3 regions of the Rhizobium centroccidentale genome follow, and region 1 is predicted to be linked to each of the others. Evidence: predicted binding sites of a transcription regulator. Region 1 holds the regulator's gene; each other region holds the start of a gene.

Region 1 (3,281 bases):
CTTCATCGGACGGGAGAAATCCAGCATTCGTCCCGCCGAAATCGCCGTTGCTTTGAAACGCTCGTCATCCGCCACCGCATCATCCGTACCGAATACCACGGCCGAGAAGCCATCCTCCGCCACCCGGAAACGATAAGCCTGGTCGCGCGCTACGAAAACATTGCCATCCACGATGCTCTTCTCGTATTGCTCCGGAGATGCGACGCCCAGAGGTTCGAGATAGGTTTTATCGGCAAAGAAGACGCAGGCATTCTGCGTGCCAAAGGGATGGCGCGCATCCGGAGCTACCGTGAAACCGAGCTTGCCGAGGCGTTCGCGCGCCAGAGCGATGTTGACGGTCGGCAGCACGAGATGATCCAGCGGATGCGGAGACGAAATCATGGCTTCTCCTGTTTGCTTGCGAAAGCAGATTTGCGCTCATCCCCCGCGCAATTCAAGATGGAAGCATGGAACACCCGCAGCACACGACATGGACCGAAGGCAATCTCGCAAACATGATTGCTGATTCTCTCCCATAGCCGACTTATGCAGCAATGCGGCACATTCATCCAAATCTTCGGCGCACTGGCTGCATTCCAAAGCCCTGGAAGCGAGAAAAGCGGCATTTCTCATATTTTTCCATGGGTTAACGCAGATATGAGGCCCCGATGTTCCGAGCCGATCCATTCGCAAGCGATAATTATTTAACTGACCCCATAAGGCTTTACCGAAATTTAAGCACTTGCGGAACACATATGGAACATATAGTGTCCGTTCTGGATTTGTTTCACAGCTTTTCTTGATTCTGGGGTTCCAAGACGATGTTGACGCGCAAGCAGCAGGAACTGCTTCTCTTCATTCACGAACGCATGAAGGAATCCGGTGTTCCGCCGTCCTTCGACGAGATGAAGGATGCACTGGATCTGGCATCCAAATCCGGTATCCATCGTCTGATCACGGCGCTGGAGGAGCGCGGCTTTATCCGCCGGCTGCCGAACAGGGCCAGGGCCCTTGAAGTCATCAAGCTCCCGGATGCCTATAATCCCAGCCTTCAGCAGCGTCGCGGCTTTTCACCGAGCGTCATCGAAGGCAGCCTCGGCAAGCCACAGCCCGTTGCCCCGCCCGCTCCGTCGAAGGTGGCAAATGACGATCACAATGGCTCCGCGTCGGTGCCTGTGATGGGTCGCATCGCAGCCGGCGTTCCGATCTCGGCCATCCAGAACAATACGCACGACATTACCGTTCCCGCCGATATGCTCGGCTCCGGCGAACATTATGCGCTTGAAGTTCGAGGGGATTCGATGATCGACGCCGGAATTTTCGACGGCGATACGGTCATTATCCGCAATTCGACCACGGCCAATCCCGGCGATATCGTCGTTGCACTCGTCGACGATGAAGAAGCTACTTTGAAGCGCTTCCGTCGCAAGGGTGCCTCGATCGCGCTGGAAGCCGCGAACCCAGCCTATGAAACCCGCATCTTCGGGCCGGACCGCGTCAAGGTTCAGGGCAAGCTCGTTGGCCTTATTCGTCGCTATCACTGACCGGTGAATTATCGACGACGGGTGACGTCTTCGCAATTGGTGTGTCGAATTTGCCGGTGCGCCAATCATAAGTTCGATGCATGGTCCATGGCCGTTGCGGGTTTTCGAATGCGGCTGATATAACGGGCTTGTCTGCGGCAAGTGCCATTTCGATAGAGCCGGTTTTGCGCAATGTCGCACCGGTTATGAGCATTGCTCCGGAACGGCAATGGTCCAGCCGCAGCCGGATTGGTGTCACGATAATGTTCCCGGTGTCGCAAGCCGTCGGCAAATAGGCTGCGTTCTCGATGGTGACCAGTATCGTGCCGTTTTCAAGCATGGCCACACACCATGCTCCCTTCTGACAGGCAAAGCTGCCTTGCATGGCGCGGTCCAAAGCTTCGTCCATTGCGATACGGACCGCCTTCTGCTCCTCGTTACTTAGTCGCTTATGCCGATCCGTCTTGCTGATCTGCGGAAGTCGGCTATCGGTCGGAAGCATGGTCGGCGGTTGATGTTCGGCCGCGACGAGCGCTTTCTGCCATTGCTCGAAGATGAAGGCCTGCGGTCTCTCGCGATTGGTGGCGAGGATATCGTCCTGGCGCAGGGCAACGAGAATGCCATCTTCCGAGATCATCAGATCCGGCTTCGGTACGCCGGAGCCGAACGCGGCCACGCCGACAGATGACAGCAGCAGCAACAGGCCCAGATGGCGAAGCCGGGTCCGCAGCATGCTCATGATCAGGAAGCCAGCGATGAAAGTGGGCATCAGCCAGCCGGGCTGGCGTCCGAAGGTAATATCGCCTCCCCACCCCGCCACCGTTTTCGCAATGACGATCACAAGCTCCAATCCCTCACCGGTGACTTTCCAGAACGGTCCATCGATTCCGAAAGGCATCAGCAGCATCGCCATCATACCGAAGGGCATGACGATGAAAGAGACGACGGGCATGGCCGCCAGGTTGGCAGCAAGTCCATATGTCGCCAACCGGTGAAAGTGCTCGATCGAGAAAATGGCCGTCGATGCACCGCCGATGAACGATGTCGACATCACGCCTCCAAAGAAGCGCGTGACGAACATTAGCGGACTTAACAGACGGATGCGCGCCAGGATGTTTTCGCGATGCCGCCGTCGTTTCCAGAGCGAATAGCCTGATACCAGTGCCAGTGTCGCCGCATAGGACATCTGGAAACTCGGGCCGAGCACTTGCGACGGCGACAGTACAAGAATGACAATGGCTGAAAGTGCGACGTTGCGCAGGCTGAGCGACGGTCTGTCGAAAAGCACGGCTACCAGCATGATCGCCATCATGATGAAGGCACGCTCGGCGGATACGCCGAAGCCGGAGATGAGGTAGTAGGCCGTTACAGTAAGAAGCGCGCCGAGGGCTGCGAACTTCTTGGTCGGCCAAGCCTGCGAGACACCGGGAAACAAGCTGAACAGATAACGCAGACCGACATAGAAAATGCCGGCCGACAGCGCCATGTTGAGGCCGGAAATTGCGATGATGTGGGTCAGGCCGGCAATTCTTAGGGCTTCGGTCGTATCCTTGGAGATTGCGCGTCTCTCATCGGTGACAAGCGCCGCTGCAAAGGCCCCGGTATCTCCGGGCAAGGTTTGCCTGATCCGGTCGCCTATGCTGTTGCGCAGGCTGGCGAGCCAGATATCGGCGGCGTCCAATAACGAGCCCGCAGCATTATCACCGGCCGGAGACAATAATTTCGGCGTTCCGTAGGCAAAGCCGTTCGCGCCGATGCCGTTGAAATAAGAGCTGAAGG
Region 2 (3,281 bases), on a different contig from region 1:
CGGCACAGGCGGTATAGCGCCGCCAGCCGATGGTTTCCTTCAGGAAGATGCTGCTCAAGATGGTGAGCATCATCGGCTCGACGAAGAAGATGGCGATGGCATCGGCCACTTCCATCACCTGCAGCGTGGTCACGAACGACACCATGGAGAGCGTGAGTACGGCGGCACGGATGGCATGGACGCCGCTACGCCGCCATGTCCACACGCCCCATTTCCAGCGCACCGCCATCATAGGCAGCGCAAAAAGAGCCTGGAAGATGAAACGGGCGGCGGTCACTTCACCCGGCGGAATGGTGGCTGCGGCAAGCTTGGAGAAGATGTCGATGATCGGCGAGAGGATGACGGAGAGAAACATCATCACCAAACCGAAGGTCAGCTCCGATTGCGGCAATCGCGCCGAGGAGCCGCTGGAGGTATTCATTGTGGAATTCCCATGAGAATCAGTTGTTTGCCGTTATCCTCTTGCACCAGTCGGCGAAGTTGGAAATGGCTTCTTCGGCATCGATTTCGTTGAGCGTCTCGTGCCGCATGTCGGGATAGATCTCGATGGTAATACGAGAGAAACCGGCTCTTTTCAAATGATTTGCCAGCCAGGAAATCGCTTTCGCATTGTCCGTCGCCGGATCCTTGCCGCCGCCGACGAGATGGATCGGCAGGTCGCGCCGGAGGCGGTCGAGATAGGTTCTTTGCGGCGCCCGGAAGGTCAACTCGAATAGGTCGAGCCAGAGCGAGACGGAGGCATCGAAGCCGCAAAGCGGATCGGCGATATATTTGTCCACCTGTTCCGGAATGCGCGAGAGCCAGTCGAAATCGGTGCGGCGGTTGGCGATCGATTGGCCCCAGGTGCCGAAGGTCAGTTTCGGCAGTAGCCCGCTCGGGACGTCCGATCCCTTGAACATGCGCTCCGTTTTGAGGGTGAGCTGCGCGGCACGGCCCGCGAGGCCCGGGTTGAAATTGGAATTCCAGACCGTGACGGCATCGAACTTGTCCGGATGCGTGACCACGGTGTTCAGGCTGATCAATCCGCCCATGGAATGCCCGAACAGGATGATCGGCAGACCCGGATAGGTCGTTGCGGCAAGCTCGCGCATGGCGAGCACGTCGGCGATCACCTGCTCGACACCATTTCTCCGGGCAAAGCGGCCGATGGGGGCATCAGGGGCCGTCGTCTCACCATGGCCGCGATGATCGTGGGCATAGACATGAAAGCCTTGGCCCGCCATCGCCTTCGCGAAGGTCTCGTATCGGCGGGAATGCTCGGCGAGACCGTGCGATATCAGCAGGATGCCGCGAGCATCGGTTACCGCCGGCAAATGATGATAGGCAAGGGTTGCGCCCGTCGGACTTTTCAGGCGCTTCGTCTCGGCGAACATATATTCATTCCTCCCAATTGGACGAAAGGTTATCATCTGCCCGATTGCAATGGATAGGTGGTAAAGCTCACAGAAATAAATCTTTCCGAGCGCTGCGATTCAGGATTGCGCCCGCTCGATCAAACTGCTTATTTGTTCCTATAATGTTCTAGTTGGAGGTATAAATGAAGCAGTGGCTTCGGGTATTTATGGTTGTGCTCGTTTCGGTCGGGGCGGCGTCCAGTGCCGTTGCGCAGGAACATAGCCGCGGGCGGACGCGCTTTATCCTGGCGGCGAGCTGGGAGCCGGCATTTTGTCAGACGAACCAGAAGAAGGCGGAATGCCGCAACCAGTCGTCGGACAATCATGACGCGACGAATTTCTCCCTGCATGGCCTCTGGCCGATGCGGCAGGAATATTGCGATGTTTCCGAGGATCTGAAGCAGGCGGATCGTGGCCGCGACTGGAAGGACCTGCCTGCCGTGCAGCTGTCTCAGGATGTCAAGGCGAAGCTGGATAAGGCAATGCCAGGCACTCAATCCGGCCTGGAGCGGCATGAATGGATCAAGCACGGCACTTGTACGAAGCTTAGCGCCGACCAATATTTCTCCATCGCCGCCGGTTTGATTGCCGAACTCAATACGTCTGCCGTGCGCGATCTTTTCGCGCAGAATATCGGCAAGGAGTTGGATGCCGAAAGCATCAAGGCAGCCTTTGACCAGAGCTTCGGCGACGGCGCCAATGCGCGCATCAAGATGAGCTGCCGCCGCGTCGGCGATGTCCGAATGATTTCGGAGCTGACCATCGGTCTCTCGGAAGATGCGATCGATCCCCAGCAGGGCAGTGAGCCGCGGCTCGCCAAACTGATCCAGGGGGCCGGCAGCACCTCCTTCGGCTGTGATCGGGGTGTGGTGGACGCGGCCGGTTTCTGAGAAAATACGGCCTTTCTGACGCGGATAATGCCCTCGGACAAGGTTTCGCCGTTGCCCGAGGGCGGGGTTTCGCCTACATAGCGGCACAAATCGCAACGCTATTCGTCCGTGGAGCAACCCAAGCTATGGCACGTCAGTTCATTTATCATATGGCCGGTCTGAATAAGTCCTATGGCGCCAAGAAGATTCTCGAGAATATCCATCTCTCCTTCTACCCCGATGCCAAGATCGGTATTCTCGGCCCGAACGGTGCAGGTAAATCGACCGTGCTGCGCATCATGGCCGGCCTCGACAAGGAATATACCGGCGAAGCCTGGCTGGCCGAAGGCGCCACCATCGGCTACCTGGCGCAGGAGCCTCAGCTCGATCCCAACAAGACGGTTTTCGAAAACGTCATGGAAGGCGTTGCCAAGAAAACCGAAATCCTCAATCGCTACAACGAATTGATGATGAACTATTCCGACGAGACGGCGGAAGAGGGCGCCAAGCTCCAGGACATCATCGACAGCCAGAATCTCTGGGATCTGGAAAGCCAGGTCGAGATGGCGATGGAAGCCTTGTGCTGCCCGCCGCGCGATGCCGAAGTCACCAGCCTTTCAGGCGGTGAGCGCCGCCGTATCGCACTGTGCCGCCTGCTTCTCTCGCAGCCGGACCTGCTGCTGCTCGACGAACCGACCAATCATCTCGACGCTGAGACCATTGCCTGGCTGGAAAAGCACCTGCGCGACTATCCCGGTGCCGTGATGATGATCACCCACGACCGCTACTTCCTCGACAACGTTACCGGCTGGATCCTGGAACTCGATCGCGGCCGGGGCATTCCCTACGAAGGCAACTATTCCGCCTATCTGCGGGCCAAGGCCAAGCGCATGCAGCAGGAAGCCCGCGAAGAAGCCGGCCGCCAGAAGGCGATCAGCCGCGAACAGGAATGGATTGCCTCCAGTCCCAAAGCCCGTCAGGCCAAGTCCAAGGCGCGTATCAACGCTTACGAACAGCT
Region 3 (3,281 bases), on a different contig from region 1:
GCAACCTCGACCCGGCAACGGCGCATTACGTCTTCGATGCGCTGGAAGCACTGGTGCGTCAGTCAGGCCTCGCAGCATTGATCGCCACGCACAATCACGAACTCGCCGCCCGCATGGATCGCCGTGTCACCTTGAGCGAAGGCAAGGTGGTCGAAGTCTGATCGCCCCGTCATGGAACGATCAGGCCACCGCGATAATCCAGCTCATAGGCTTTGTGCTCTTTCACCATGATGGCTTCGTGCCCGATAAAGTGGTCGCATGATCCGGTGCTGCGGTCGATATAGCGGCCGTAGACATGTTCGAATTCGAAGCCGCCTAAAAAGCGTTTTTCATCCTGATAGAGGCGCAGAAGTGCAGCCTTGATGACCATGCCGGCGCGCGTTCCGTCGATCAGATCGGGCTCAACGATATGGCCGAAATAGTTCATGGCCCATACCGGCTGGTCGTCATGCCAGACGAGTTCCTGCCCCGCGAAATCTGTGCCGCCGAAATAGCTGTCGAGATAGCGCCAGCGGTCGCTCGTATAACCGATGTCATGCGAGCCGCTTCGGCATGACGGCAGCCTCTCGCCGTCACCGACATAGGTCTCGGCTTTGGCGGCGACAATAAAATCGTTCAGCTCGGCAAGATCCGGCATGACCCTCTCCATTTTGGTGAGCGGCCAAGATGCCATTTAACGCGAAATTTGTAAAGAACAAAAAGAGAACATATGCTAGCGATGGCTGCTTTCGCAGGCCTTCTGACCGATATCATCCTGCCAGTCCTGTATACTGACGGTCTTGGCATCGGCCTTCAGCGTCTTGTCGTCCTTGGTTACCCTGCCGGTCAGAACGTTGTAATCGCAGCTATAGCTGTTACCGGCTTCGAGGTTGTCACGAAAATCGTAGCCATAGCCGGCAACCAAAAATGCGCTGTTGCGGTAGGCGAGCGTCAGCGTTTGATGCCATCGGTCGCGCCCGATAGCATCGTTCTGCGAGGTGATCGCGATTGAACCGTTCGGCAGTGCGGCGATCGATGGTTCCTGGCCGTAGATGCCATCAGGCTCAGCGCGGCCCCATACCTTATCAGGGGCGGCGGCGGCCAACTTGAGCAGCTCATGTTCCTTGTCGCGGAGATAGATATAGATCCCGATCTCATAATCGGCATGGTCATTCGGCGGCATCGTCACCAGTAACGCAAGGTCCGGCTTACCGTCCTTGTTCCAATCGCCGATCGCCGCGTCAATGATGCGGTCGGAAGCAATGGTCTCTTCGGCGCGAGCCGCGATTGCGGTCAAAAGAAGAATGAGAGCGCAGCCAAGTGACTTCATCGTGATCTCCCGGTTTGCCTTTGCATAGCGCCCGGCCGCGCCGGCGTCCATTGCAGGCTAAAAAGTCGCCTGATGAAATTTCTTGATCCATCTATTGACTCTCGAACAAAAATAGAACAAAAAAGAAACATAACGAGTAAGGAGCGCCTAAATGACCGACATTATTCGAGACGTTGCAGCATTCACTTCCATCGTCATGTTCGTTGCCAGCTTTTCCCTCATCATGATGGCAATGTAAATTTTATCCCCCGTTTGCACATGCTGTTCCCATATTTGATGGGAGCAACTTCTGGACTTTACGGTCCGCAATGCCGAAAATGTCGCTGATTCATTCAGGCGTGCGGAAAGGTATGAAATGGCGGATGCAGGTGGCAGCGGCGCGGCAGCGCCGGTCGGCGAAATGCCGGAATTCGTGCACCTCAGGGTTCATTCTGCCTATTCTCTGCTAGAGGGCGCATTGCCGCTCAAGAAGATATTGGCCAAGGCGGCTGGGGACAGTCAGCCGGCCATTGCCATCACCGATACCAACAATCTGTTCGTTGCTCTGGAATTCTCGCAGAAGGCGATGGATGAGGGGCTGCAGCCGATCATCGGCTGTCAGGTATCGATCGATATGGAGGATGGCGGCGAGGGCGAGAAGCGTGGGCCGCAGCAGGCTTTGGCGAAGCTGCCGTCCATCGTGCTGCTTGCCGCCACCGAACAGGGATATGAGCGCCTCGTCGATCTCGTCAGCCGTGCCTATCTCGGCGGCGAAGGTAACCATGCCGTTCACATTACAGCCTCATGGCTGGACGAGATCGGTACGGAAGGATTGATCGCGCTCACCGGTTCGCTGACCGGCCCAGTCGATATGGCGTTGAAGGAAGGCCATGCGCCGCAGGCGCTTTCCCGGCTTTTGAGGCTGAAGCAACTGTTCGATGACAGGCTCTATCTCGAATTGCAGCGTCATGGCACCTATGATCGTCGCCACGAGCAGAAGATGATCGCGATGGCTTACGAGCATGAGATTCCGCTCGTTGCCACCAACGAAGCCTTTTTCCCGGCGCGCGACGATTATGATGCGCACGACGCCTTGATGGCGGTGGCCCACAATGCCATCGTCTCGGACGATACGCGGTTCCGCCTGACGCCGGATCATTATCTCAAGAGCCGTGCCGACATGGCGAAGCTCTTCGCCAACTTGCCGGAAGCGCTTGAGAACACGGTCGAGATCGCCCGTCGGTGCTCCTTCGTGTTGAAGACACGCTCTCCGATCCTCCCGCGCTTTACCGGGGCGACGGACGATCCCGAAGAGGCTGGACGCGCTGAGGCGGCCGAGTTGCGCGCCCAGGCAATCGAGGGTCTCGAGCAGCGTCTCGCCTCGCTCGGCATGGCGCCGGGTTACGAGGAGAAGGAATATCGCGACCGCCTGGAGTTCGAACTCAGCGTCATCGAACGCATGAAGTTTCCCGGCTACTTCCTGATCGTTGCCGACTTCATCAAATGGGCCAAGCGTCATGATATCCCCGTCGGCCCAGGCCGCGGTTCCGGTGCGGGTTCGCTGGTCGCCTATGCTCTGACCATCACGGACGTCGATCCGCTGCGCTTCTCGCTGCTGTTCGAGCGCTTCCTCAACCCGGAACGCGTCTCGATGCCGGACTTCGATATCGACTTCTGCCAGGATCGGCGCGAAGAGGTGATCCGCTATGTGCAGGCCAAATATGGCCGCGAGCAGGTGGCGCAAATCATCACCTTCGGTTCGCTGCAGGCGCGTGCCGCCTTGCGCGACGTTGGCCGCGTGCTGGAAATGCCCTACGGCCAGGTCGACAAGATCTGCAAGCTGGTGCCGAACAATCCCGCCAATCCGACGCCGCTGAGCAAGGCGATCGAGGAGGAGCCGCGCTTGCAGGAGGAGGCGGACAAGGAGCCGGTCGTCGCCCGTCTTCTCGATATCGCCCAGAAGATCGAAGGTCTCTATCGCCACGCCTCGACA

The links. Region 1 encodes LexA, which represses DNA repair genes until DNA is damaged. Its sites were predicted from a motif close to TGTTCNNNNTGTGTTCNG; they were not measured.
Region 2: PH562_RS02890 (ribonuclease T2 family protein) is a predicted target of LexA. The motif match lies at 1,507-1,524, and genes of this name have one in related genera.
Region 3: dnaE (DNA polymerase III subunit alpha) is a predicted target of LexA. The motif match lies at 1,411-1,428, and genes of this name have one in related genera.

What each region holds. Positions count from the first base shown of each region.
Region 1 covers NZ_JAQJCG010000005.1:130,235-133,515, forward strand. Annotated here, with positions in the region: gene PH562_RS09085 (VOC family protein) at 1-381, opposite strand, end outside; gene lexA (transcriptional repressor LexA) at 801-1,523, shown strand; gene PH562_RS09095 (ComEC/Rec2 family competence protein) at 1,504-3,281, opposite strand, start outside.
Region 2 covers NZ_JAQJCG010000002.1:206,652-209,932, forward strand. Annotated here, with positions in the region: gene PH562_RS02880 (DMT family transporter) at 1-421, opposite strand, end outside; gene PH562_RS02885 (alpha/beta hydrolase) at 441-1,373, opposite strand; gene PH562_RS02890 (ribonuclease T2 family protein) at 1,538-2,284, shown strand; gene ettA (energy-dependent translational throttle protein EttA) at 2,410-3,281, shown strand, end outside.
Region 3 covers NZ_JAQJCG010000011.1:95,313-98,593, forward strand. Annotated here, with positions in the region: gene PH562_RS16210 (ABC transporter ATP-binding protein) at 1-161, shown strand, start outside; gene PH562_RS16215 (DUF5680 domain-containing protein) at 170-637, opposite strand; gene PH562_RS16220 (hypothetical protein) at 713-1,309, opposite strand; gene dnaE (DNA polymerase III subunit alpha) at 1,665-3,281, shown strand, end outside.